2 regions of the Shewanella psychrophila genome follow, and region 2 is predicted to be linked to the other one. Evidence: predicted binding sites of a transcription regulator. Region 2 holds the regulator's gene; the other holds the start of a gene.
The links. The regulator MetJ, encoded in region 2, represses methionine synthesis genes. The targets are predictions, from matches to a motif close to TAGACGTCTAGACGTCTA.

Region 1: the regulator MetJ is predicted to act here: its motif matches at 3,882-3,899, upstream of metH (methionine synthase).

The regions. Positions count from the first base shown of each region.
Region 1 is NZ_CP014782.1:5,410,093-5,416,008, reverse strand. Features, by position in the region: gene metH (methionine synthase) at 52-3,810, opposite strand; gene sps_RS28605 (hypothetical protein) at 4,360-4,500, shown strand; gene sps_RS28600 (hypothetical protein) at 4,497-4,637, shown strand; gene sps_RS28595 (hypothetical protein) at 4,634-4,774, shown strand; gene sps_RS23575 (sodium:solute symporter family transporter) at 4,771-5,916, shown strand, end outside.
Region 2 is NZ_CP014782.1:3,384,281-3,390,196, forward strand. Features, by position in the region: gene sps_RS14560 (bifunctional aspartate kinase/homoserine dehydrogenase II) at 370-2,757, opposite strand; gene metB (cystathionine gamma-synthase) at 2,780-3,940, opposite strand; gene metJ (met regulon transcriptional regulator MetJ) at 4,175-4,489, shown strand; gene sps_RS14575 (sulfite exporter TauE/SafE family protein) at 4,674-5,411, shown strand; gene sps_RS14580 (conjugal transfer protein TraF) at 5,542-5,916, opposite strand, start outside.

The DNA of each region.
Region 1 (5,916 bases), 2.0 Mb from region 2:
CTACCGGGGTGACAACTCTAAAGAGTAAACATGATCACTTAGGAGCACTCCCTACTCAGGATCGTAATCCAAAACAGGAGCGAGCCATCGCTCAGTTTCAGCCAGACTTATGCCCTTACGCTGCGCATAATCCTCGACCTGATCTTTGCCGATATTGGTCACGCCAAAATAGCGAGACTTAGGATGGGCGAAATACCAACCTGATACTGCCGCCGTTGGGAACATGGCGTAGCTTTCGGTGATATTCAGACCAATGGTCTCATCAGGCTTTAATAGATCCCAAAGCAGCCCTTTCTCTGTGTGGTCTGGGCAAGCTGGATAACCAGGTGCCGGACGTATGCCTTTGTACTTTTCACGGATAAGCGCTTCGTTATCTAACACTTCATCACTGGCATAACCCCAGAACTCCTTACGCACACGTTCGTGCATACGCTCGGCGAAGGCTTCGGCCAATCGGTCGGCCAAACATTTGAGCATGATGGCGCTGTAGTCATCGTGATCGGCCTCGAAGCGTGCAATGTGCTCGTCGATGCCATGACCAGCTGTGACGGCAAAACCTCCCATGTAATCGGCCACGCCACTGTTCTTGGGCGCGACAAAGTCTGCTAAGCAGAAGTTGTCATTGCCGACACGCTCTATCTGCATTCGCAGGTGATGGGTAGTCATCTCAAGCTCAGTACGGGACTCATCTGTGTACAGTTCGATATCATCATGGTTAACGGTATTGGCAGGGAAGAGACCGATAACCGCTTTGGCGGTGAGCCACTTCTCATCGATGATTTTCTTCAGCATAGCCTTACCATCGGCGAACAATTTAGTCGCCTCTTCGCCGACTACTTTATCGGTTAAGATTTTAGGGAAATGTCCATGTAACTCCCAACTGCGGAAGAAGGGCGTCCAGTCGATACGCTCGACTAAGTCTTCCAATGGGTAGTCATCGAATACCTGACGGCCTAGCTGATTGGGCACAAATGGGGTGTAGTTCTCCCAGTCGTGCTTGCAGCGGTTCTCTCGGGCTGCTTCGATAGAAGTAATAATCTTACGTTTGGTTTGCGACAGGCGCTTCTCGCGCATCACATCATATTCTTGATAAGCTTCATCTATCGTAGCTTGCCTTGTGGCGTTATTAATCAGCTTTGACACCATAGGCACGGCGCGGGAGGCGTCGGCGATATAGATGGCACCTGTCGGCGAGTGAGGGGCAATTTTCACCGCGGTGTGAATTTTCGAGCAAGTCGCGCCGCCGATAATAGATGGAATGGTTAAACCTGCCTTATGGAAGCTTTTAACGTTATGCACCATCTCATCCAGACTCGGGGTGATAAGCCCAGACATGCCTATTATGTCGACATTTTCGGCTATGGCCACTTCGATGATTTTCTCCACCGGTACCATGACTCCAAGATCGATAACATCATAGCCGTTACAGGCCAGCACCACGCCGACGATGTTCTTGCCGATATCGTGTACGTCACCTTTTACTGTGACCATTAAAATCTTGCCGTTTGACTGACCCGGAGTCTTTTCGAGTTCGATATAAGGGTTCAGATAAGCCACGGCTTTTTTCATCACACGGGCAGACTTAACGACCTGAGGCAGGAACATCTTGCCCGAGCCAAATAGGTCGCCAACCACATTCATGCCGTCCATCAAGGCGCCTTCAATCACATCCAGGGGACGGCTTGCTGCCGCTCGCGCCTCCTCTGTGTCTTCGTCGATATAATCTGTGATGCCTTTAACCAAGGCGTGAGCCAGACGTTTATTGACCTCCCAGCTGCGCCATTCTAGATCTTCTTTTTTGGCAGTTTGACTGCCGTCACCGCGGAATTTTTCCGCCACTTCTAATAACAGCTCGGTGTTATTGGTTGCATCGCCATTCTTATCGACAGCGGTGCAAGGGAAATTCCCTACTATGGCCTCGACGCTTTTCTTTAGCTCTGGGTCGATATCGTCATAGATGGCTAATTGACCAGCGTTGACGATACCCATGTCCATGCCAGCCTGAATCGCGTGATAAAGGAACACAGCATGAATGGCCTCTCGCACCGGGTTGTTACCACGGAAAGAGAAGGAAACATTAGATACACCGCCCGAGATCATGGCGTGGGGCAAGGTGCGTTTTATCTCGCGGGTGGCCTCGATAAAGTCGACGGCATAATTGTCGTGCTCTTCGATACCTGTGGCGATGGCGAAAATATTGGGATCGAAGATAATATCTTCCGGCGGGAAGCCTACCTTATCCACCAATACCCGATAAGCGCGGGTACAGATCTCTATCTTGCGTGCCTTAGTATCGGCCTGCCCCTGTTCATCAAACGCCATGATGATGGCTGCGGCGCCGTAACGCTTAACTAAAGTGGCCTGCTGGATAAACTTCTCTTCTCCCTCTTTAAGCGAGATGGAGTTAACGATACCTTTACCCTGAATACACTTGAGACCGGCTTCGATCACTTCCCATTTAGAGGAGTCGATCATAATCGGCACACGAGATATGTCGGGCTCGGAGGCGATAAGGTTGAGGAACTTGTGCATGATCTCGACGCCGTCGAGCATACCCTCATCCATGTTGATATCGATGATCTGCGCGCCGTTTTCTACTTGATCACGGGCTACCGATAGCGCTTCTTCGAATTCACCTGTCTTGATAAGGCGCAGAAACTTGGCCGAACCTGTGACGTTGGTACGCTCACCTACGTTAAGAAACAGCGAGTTCTCATCAATCGTCAGCGGCTCAAGACCAGACAGGCGACAGGCCACCGGGATGTCCGGTAGCGGACGGGCAGGGTATTTGATTACGGCTTCGCGGATGACACGGATATGATCCGGCGTGGTACCACAACAGCCACCGATTATATTAAGGAAGCCTTCCTCGGCCCACTCACCGATAATATCGGCCATCTGCTTGGGGGTCTCATCATAGCCACCAAACTCATTGGGCAGGCCCGCATTTGGATGAGCCGAGACGAAACACTCGGAAATTTTAGATAGCTCTTCCACATAAGGGCGCAGCTCTTTAGGCCCCAGGGCGCAGTTAAGGCCAATAGATAGCGGCTTAACATGACGTAGTGAGTTGTAGAAGGCTTCGGTGGTTTGCCCGGTCAGGGTGCGGCCAGATGCATCGGTAATGGTACCGGATATCATGATAGGCAAGCGTGCACCCAGATCATCATAAACAGTCTCGACGGCAAACAGGGCGGCCTTGGCGTTTAAGGTATCGAAAATGGTTTCTACCATGATGATATCGGCACCGCCCTCAATCAGGGCATTGATAGACTCGACATAAGCCTCGACCAGCTCATCGAATGTGACATTTCGGTATCCAGGGTCGTTCACGTCCGGGCTAATAGAACAGGTGCGGTTAGTTGGGCCGAGTACACCGGCTACATAACAGCTGCGACCAGTCTCTTGCTCAACTTCATCGGCAGCAGCGCGGGCGAGTCGGGCCCCCTCAAGGTTTATCTGAGCCGAGAACGCCTGCATGTCGTAGTCAGCCATGGCGATGGGCGTCGCGTTGAAGGTGTTGGTCTCGATAATATCGGCGCCAGCCAGCAGGTATTGTTTATGAATACCCTTGATAGCTTCGGCTTGGGTGAGCACCAACATGTCGTTGTTGCCTTTTACATCTTTATGCCAGTCTTTGAACTGTTCGCCGCGAAAATCTTCCTCTTCTAACTTAAGGTCCTGGATCATGGTGCCCATGGCGCCATCGAGAATGAGGATCCCTTGTTCGAGTTGTCGGGTCAATTTTAAGGTGAGCTGTTGACCTTTCTCTTTAGTTAATTTCTGGGTACTGAGGGTGACACTGGCCATAAATTCTACCTGCCTTAATAGATCTGCGCTGCATCTCTATTGAAACCACTGCGTGGTGTCGTTTGGATGTTTATACGTATAGACGTCTATACTAAACCAGACACGTATCTGTGTCGAGTCGCCATATTGTGTATTCTATCGCCTTGTATATTGACTTATTTGTGAATGATTTTTCCACTCTTTTAAGGTCTGAACTATGCTTTAAACAGGCTCTTTACAGGAGAAGTGTGGTGTGGAGGAAAAATAATAATCAAGCAGCCTTCAGACTGTTGGCCCTAATAATGTGGTTTTTTATTGTCTCATGGCCAGCCGCCAGCAACATTGTATTCAGCCTATCTAGCATGTTGCTGAGCATCACACTGATTTGGCTGTCTTTAATTTTATTTTTATATGCTTTGACTAAGTAGGTTAGTCGATGATGTGTAGACATGTATTGGAGCCTCAATCAAATCTCCTACCTCTCGTTAAGTTGGTAAAGCCTGTGCTTTGTGGTCTAACCCCTTCAATTATCCAAGATAAAGGGGTTTATGTAAAAGCCAAGGTAGTGACATGATTAGTGCGATGAGTCTGCTGTTGATCATATTGGCTTATGTGGGCTTGCTGTATGTGATTGCTGCTCCTGAGACGAGTGCTGAATCCGGTAGTGACTCGTGTACTGCTCTCACTTTCAAAGTCGAGGTGGCAGTATGATTAGCGCTACGAGTCTGCTGCTGATCATTTTGGCTTATGTGGGCTTGCTGTATGTGATTGCCGTTCCTGCGACGAGTGCTGAATGCGGTAGTGACTCGTGTACTGCTCTCACTTTCAAAGTCGAGGTGGCAGTATGATTAGTGCGACGAGTCTGCTGTTGATCATATTGGCTTATGTGGGCTTGCTGTATGTGATTGCCGTTCCTGCGACGAGTGCTGAATGCGGTAGTGACTCGTGTACTGCTCTCACTTTCAAAGTCGAGGTGGCAGTATGATTAGTGCGACGAGTCTGCTGTTGATCATATTGGCTTATGTGGGCTTGCTGTATGTGATTGCTGCCTGGGCCGAATCCGGTAGCGAGAGAGCACAAAAACTCACCACCAGTGCCGCAGTTTATGCTCTGTCCTTAGCCATATATTGTACTAGCTGGACCTTCTTTGGCAGTGTCGGTATCGCCACTCGATCCAGTATATTGATGCTATCTATTTACCTGGGGCCGACCTTGTTGATGATAGTTATCTGGCCCTTGATGCAACGTATCTTGCTGATTAAGCAGATCTACAGGGTGACCAGTATCGCCGATTTTCTCTCGGCCAGATTTAATCGTAGTGTGTCGCTGGCTGGGCTCGCCGCGTTAGTTGCCATGATCGGAATAGTGCCTTATTTAGCCCTGCAACTTAAGGCGATAAATACGTCTATCGACTTGCTTTTGGGTTTGCAAGTCGAGGCTAAACTCTCCATCGCTTGGCTGGTTTGGCTGGGTGTCGCCCTGTTTACCATAGTGTTCGGTATCCGTCATCTGGATCCAACCGAGCGACACCCTGGCATGATGTTGGCTTTGGCGGTCGAAGGCCTTGTTAAGCTAGCGGCCATGTTGACCGTCGGGGTATTTATCTGTTTCGTGATGTTCGACTCTCCCCTAGATATCTTTGCTCAATTGGAGCAGAAGATGCCTGAGGCTGCGGCTAAGATGTCGTCGAAGCCCGCATTTGTCACTTGGTTTAGTTACCTCATATTAGCCGGAACAGCCTTTATGTTATTGCCGCGCCAGTTTCATGTGATGGTGGTGGAGAATCCGGATCCTAATCATGTCAAAAAAGTGCAGTGGTGGCTGCCTATCTATCTAATCCTGATGACCCTGTTTGTCACCCCGATTGCGGCGGCAGGCTTGCTGCTGCTAGGACCTGAAACTGCAGACAGTTATATGTTGTCTATTCCTATGTTAGCCGGGCAAGAACTATTGACCATATTCGTGTTCATCGGTGGTTTTTCTGCTTCTATGGCTATGCTCATGGTGTCGGGAATGACCTTATCGACCATGTTCAGTAACCACTTGGTTTTGCCTCTCATTCAGTGGTTTAGGCCGGACAGCCGCTTGAAGAAGTATTTGCTGCAATCTCGCTGGTTGGCTGTTTTT
Region 2 (5,916 bases):
TACAGCTCGACTTAACTGCTTTAACTGATTAAGCGTAACTAAAATAATAAACATTATAAATGTATATAAATAAAACCATCTAGACGTTTGGACGTCTAGACACCCATATTAGTGAAGCTGAGTTTGAAGTCAATAGAAAATAGACGACTAAATACAAATAAGATAGAAGAAGAGAACGCAGCAAAGCTGCTGCGAGAACGTGACTTCGTCACTGCGAGAGCGGCTAGAAAGCGCCTTCGAGACAAGAAAAGCCAAAAGATGAAAAACTTTTGCTCTTACTCGAAGCCAATTTGTTGGCGAACTCGAAGGGAACTTGTTCCCGTTCTCGTATCGAAGCCCTCTCGAAGCGAAGCGCCCTTCTCTGCGGTGCTATTCTTGCACTAAATCCCGACAAATCTGCGCCAGATCTGACTGTACAGCAGCTGCAGTCACTTCACGCCCGGCACCGGGGCCTCTGATAATTAAAGGGTTGTCTTGATAGAAGGCACTGCGTATCACAAAAACATTATCGCCTGGAGTTAGATTTGCATAGGCATGTTGAGTGTCGACCCACTCCATTCTAACAGCAGCCTTAAGCTGGCCATCAACAACATCGAGTCCGGCAACATATCTCAAGACCTTACTTTGCTCTGCCGCTGTCTGAAACTGCTGCAACATATCTCCATCGAGTTCTGAGATCCGCGCTAAAAACTGTTCCAATGGAATATCGGCTAGATCAGCTGGCACTAATGAATGAAGTTCAATATCTTCCAGTTCAATCTCATGACCAATCTCGCGAGCCAAGATCAACAATTTTCGCTGCATGTCTCGACCGGACAGATCATCACGAGGGTCCGGCTCGGTAATACCTAGCCCTCTAGCCTCTAACACGAGTTCAGAGAACGGCTTCTTAGCGTCATACTTCTCGAATAACCAACACAAGGTGCCAGAAAATATACCACCAACAGCTTCGATACTATCACCGCTGTTATGCAGATCATTCAATGCGTGCTGTACCGGTAAACCTGCACCACAACTGGCATTGTAACGCCAAAATAACCTACGATTGCCTAACTGTAACTTAAGCTCTCGATAAAAAGCTAAGGGCCCTGAACCCGCTAGCTTGTTTGCGCTAACCACATGAATGCCACGTGAGAAGAACTCAGGATATTGCAGCGTTAAGTCGGCGCTAGCACTGATATCTAAGGCGATGAGTTCGTCACATTCGAGTGCTTGTAGCTGCTCAAACATATGATCATAGAGCCAAGGAGTAGCTTGCTCGTCAAACGCCTGTTTCCATGAGTCGAGATCTATCCCTTCCTCTTTTAATAAAGCCTTCTTAGAACTGAGTAAACCCACCAGCTCAACGCTAGCTTCTAACTCTTTATTGAGTGCAACTCTAGCTCGGCTGAACAGCCGAGCCCAAGTCTCACCAATATTACCCACCCCAAGCAGAAGCACACCTATGCGCTTGCGAGGACCAGCGCAACGACGATGCACTTTTTGAGTCAGCAGGTTAACTTGTGATGTCGGAACTAAAGTCACCAGACTTAAACCATCTTTAAACAATGGTCTTGCATCTCTGCTCAGCAGTCGAGCGAAGCCACGGCGGTACAGCCCGGCATCGGCGCTGACCAAGGCTACTAAACCTAGATCTTCTCGAATATGTATGTCAGAAACTTCCAGGGCATCGGTTGCCAGGATAGCTTGAACTTGTTTCTGATTCTCATGGGTAAAAGCCAGCTCAACTCGGTTATGAGCCAACTTCCAATGGGCTAACGGGATCAAGCCAGCCACTTCCAATAACTCAGCCAAATTAGCAGTATCACTACTGATTCTGAAACTAAACAGAGAGACACTGGACAGATTAGTCACCACCGGAGCACTGGCTTGAGAGCTCTTTGGTGCAATTAAGGTGAAATCGGTATGAGAGGCATAGCTGGAACGAACAGCCAGACTCACTTGAGTGTCAAATAGGGGCTGTAGAGAACGGTTATGCAGCACGGGTGAGCCCAGATGCGCTAAGCGATTAGCTTCATCTAAAGATAGGCTCTTAAGTAGTTTGGCATCGTTAATCTTGTTTGGATCGGCGTTGAATACACCTTCCACATCAGTCCAGATGGTGACACGTTCGATATTAGCTAAACTGGCAATCAAGGTCGCACTATAATCTGAACCATTACGCCCTAGTAGTAAGGTTTCGCCACGGCTGTTGGCGCAGATAAAGCCTGTGATAATCAATCTTTCGTTGGGATGCTCACCAAGGGTTTTCTGAACTCGTGATCGAGATTCATCGAGTCTGATCTGCGGCACGCCTCCTTCATCGGCTAGCAACAAGCTTCTGGCATCGACATCTGATGCTGCAACGCCGGACTCTCTGAGTAAAGCAGCCAAGAGACGAGCGGACCAACGCTCACCAAAGCTCACCACTTCACTTCTTTTATACTCGTTTAACGACTCTAGAGAAAACAGACTGATGAGCTGATACTTGTCGATAGACAAACGCTCTCTCAGGCTTCTGGCCTGCTCGTTAGAAAGCAGCTGTTCGATCAGATTCTGTTGAAAGCTGATTAACACCTGCAACTCTTCCTGCCATAGCTGACCAGTGTCTTTGAGTTCCAATAATTTATAAAGAAAATTGGTGCTCTTACCTGCGGCCGATACAACGACGAGATCATCGCTATTGCCGTGAGTGAGAAGGATATGAGCAACACGGCGGTAGCAATCTGCATCCGCTAAGCTAGAACCACCAAATTTGTGCAAATGACAACGCGCCATCTTTAACTCCTATCTACCGAGATTAACAACTCGCCGCTGCAGCGAGTCCAGCTTCAATATCGGCAACTAAATCGTCGGCATCTTCGATACCCACTGAAAGACGGATTAGGGTCTCTTTTACCCCAGCTTCTGCTCGAGCCTCTGGCTCCATAGCTCTGTGGGTCATTGTCGCAGGAACTGCGACTAAACTCTCTACCCCACCTAAACTTTCTGCGACAGAAAACACAGATAATTTGTCAAGAAAAGCTACCAACTGCGTTTCTCCGCCTTTAAGCTCGAAACTGAGCATGGCACCAAAGCCCTTTTGCTGCTTAGCAGCAATCTTATGACCAGGGTGATCACTAAGACCTGGATAGTAAACTTTATCGACCGCCTCGCTGGCAGTTAATACCGCTAACACCCGTTGTGCATTAGCCTGATGTTCACGAATACGTACCGCTAAGGTACGAATACCGCGTAGGGTAAGATAACTATCAAAAGCAGATCCTGTTAGGCCTAAGGTATTAGACCACCAATGCAATAACTCACCTAACTCGGCATCTTTAGCGACGACAGCACCACCGACTACATCGCTGTGGCCATTGATATATTTAGTAGTCGAATGGATAACAATATCGGCACCGAGCAAGAGTGGCTGCTGTAAAATGGGAGACAAGAACGTATTATCGACAACGACTAGGGCATCGACGGCATTACTCGCCTTGGAAATTTCTTCGATATCGACGACACGCAGTAAAGGGTTCGATGGTGTTTCCAACCAGACCATCTTAGGCTTCTGGGCAATAGCGGCTTCCAGTGCTATATTGTCAGTCTGATCCACCACAGCAAGCTTGAAGGCCCCCTTCTTGGCTAAGTTAGTAAATAGACGATAACTTCCCCCATAACAGTCATGGGGAACGATTAGCAGATCATCGGGACCAAGCAGGCTAGTCACTAATGTGATCGCAGCCATGCCAGTACAAGTCACCACACCTGTTGCGCCTTTCTCCAGTCCAGCGATGGCATCACCGAGAATAGAACGAGTCGGATTTCCCGAACGGCTATAGTCAAAATCTCTGGGGTTCTTGTGCCCATCGAAAGAGTAGTTAGTCGACAAATAGATGGGAGGCACCACGGCACCATGTTGGGTATCGGACTCAATCCCTTGACGCACTGCAATTGTGGCTAACTTACGTTCGGTCATCTACTACTCCTAGAACTATTTACTGAACACCTTCCTCCCAACAAAAATTGGACAGGAGATGTCTGGACGTCTAAATGTACCTAAGGGAAAGCCCAGCGTCAACCAAATATAGACGTTTAGACGTCCAAACATATGGAAATCTATTTGCAATTGTCATAAATAAGAGGCAATAATTTGACTGCACAATTTAAAGGGTTAAAATCTGCCCCGAATTTTGAATATACAGGTGAGTCAATGACTGAGTGGAATGGCGATTATATTAGCCCATATGCTGAACACGGCAAGAAGAATGAACAAGTAAAAAAAATTACTGTTTCTATTCCCTTGAAGGTACTTAAGGTTCTTACCGATGAGCGCACCCGTCGTCAGGTTAACAACCTACGTCATGCCACCAATAGTGAATTGCTTTGCGAGGCATTCTTGCATGCATACACAGGCCAACCTCTGCCTAACGATGATGACTTGTCTAAAGATAAGCCTGATACTATCCCTGCTGAAGTGAAGCGCTTGATGGATCAGATGGGTATCGAATGGGAAGATGTAGAGTAATCATACTCACTTAAATCTTGTTCAGTCAGTTTCAGGGATCGCATTGCGATCCCTGTTTGCTTCCACACTAGTTTCGACCCTGCAGAAACAATCGAGCCCGACTAAAAGATTAATATCGAAGCCTTTCATATTAATTAACAAGGCTAACGCCTTAACCATCACAGTACAATTGAGAGAAAATGCCGTGCTTTCAATGATAGATCCAACCACATTAGCTTTAGCTTCCCTTATCATCTTCTGTGGTGCCTTGACCCAGAGCCTTATCGGTTTTGGTTTAGCCATTGTCGCCTCTCCTCTGCTGTATATTGTCGATCCAGAGCTAGTACCGGCCCCGGTTATCATCATGGGCTTCTCTATCTCCTTGCTGACCCTGTTTAGAGAGCGAGGTGCCCTTGAGTTTAATGGGCTGCAATATGCCCTTCTTGGACGCATTCCTGGTGGTTTTCTCGGGGCAGGTCTATTGATATATGCACCACAACCCATTCTTGGACTGGCCATATCGGGCATCGTTGCCACGGCGGTCATATTGAGTTTGCTTAAGTTCAACATAGCCGTTAACCGCAAGAGCCTGTTTGGCGCCGGCGTGATATCTGGTGTATTTGGTAATATTGCCGCTATCGGTGGCCCACCACTGGCAATTTTGCTTTCAGGAAAAGATGCCCGTCAGTTTCGTGCGGCCCTATCGGCTTTCTTCATCTTCAGCTCACTGATCGCGCTTGTGATTCTTGGGATCACAGGTCTGCTTAGCATCAAACATCTATGGCTGTCGCTATTGCTTCTGCCTTCGGTGATCTTAGGTTATGTGGTCGCGGGGAGACTGATAGGGCATGTTGATAAAGATAAGACTCGCAAGGCAACACTCATATTATGTTCAATCTGTGCAACGATATTGGCGGTGAAGTCATTAATGGAATTAGGCTAAGAGAAGGTGCGAGTACGGAGCTTCGCTCCTACGAGTTCAAGAAAAGTCAGAAGCGAAAAGCTTTTGCTTTTAGCTCGCAGCCAACTTGTTGGCGAACTCGTAGCGAAGCGCCCTCGAAACTTCTTTAAATTTAAAAATGATATGACGTTTGTAAAACACCGCCTATAGCATCATCGCTGCCGACCATGCCGGTAAAGTCCAGATAAAAGACTCGACCAAATTCGAAGCCTGTACCTAAAGAGTAAATATCAGCCGTCGTGTCTTTCATATCGTGACGGTAACCTAAACGCAGTGCAAACCAATCCGTAGCTTTCAACTCACCACCAACGCGCCAATACTGAGTACCACCAACTTCTTCGAAGCGTTTATAGGCGTTCAGATCGATATCTGAGGTTAAACTTATACTGTCCCAGTCATAGGCGATACCTGCAGTAAATTGTGGCTTAACTTGATAGGTAAATTTACGGCCTTGTGCTTCTACCGTCTCCACATCCTGACTAATAAG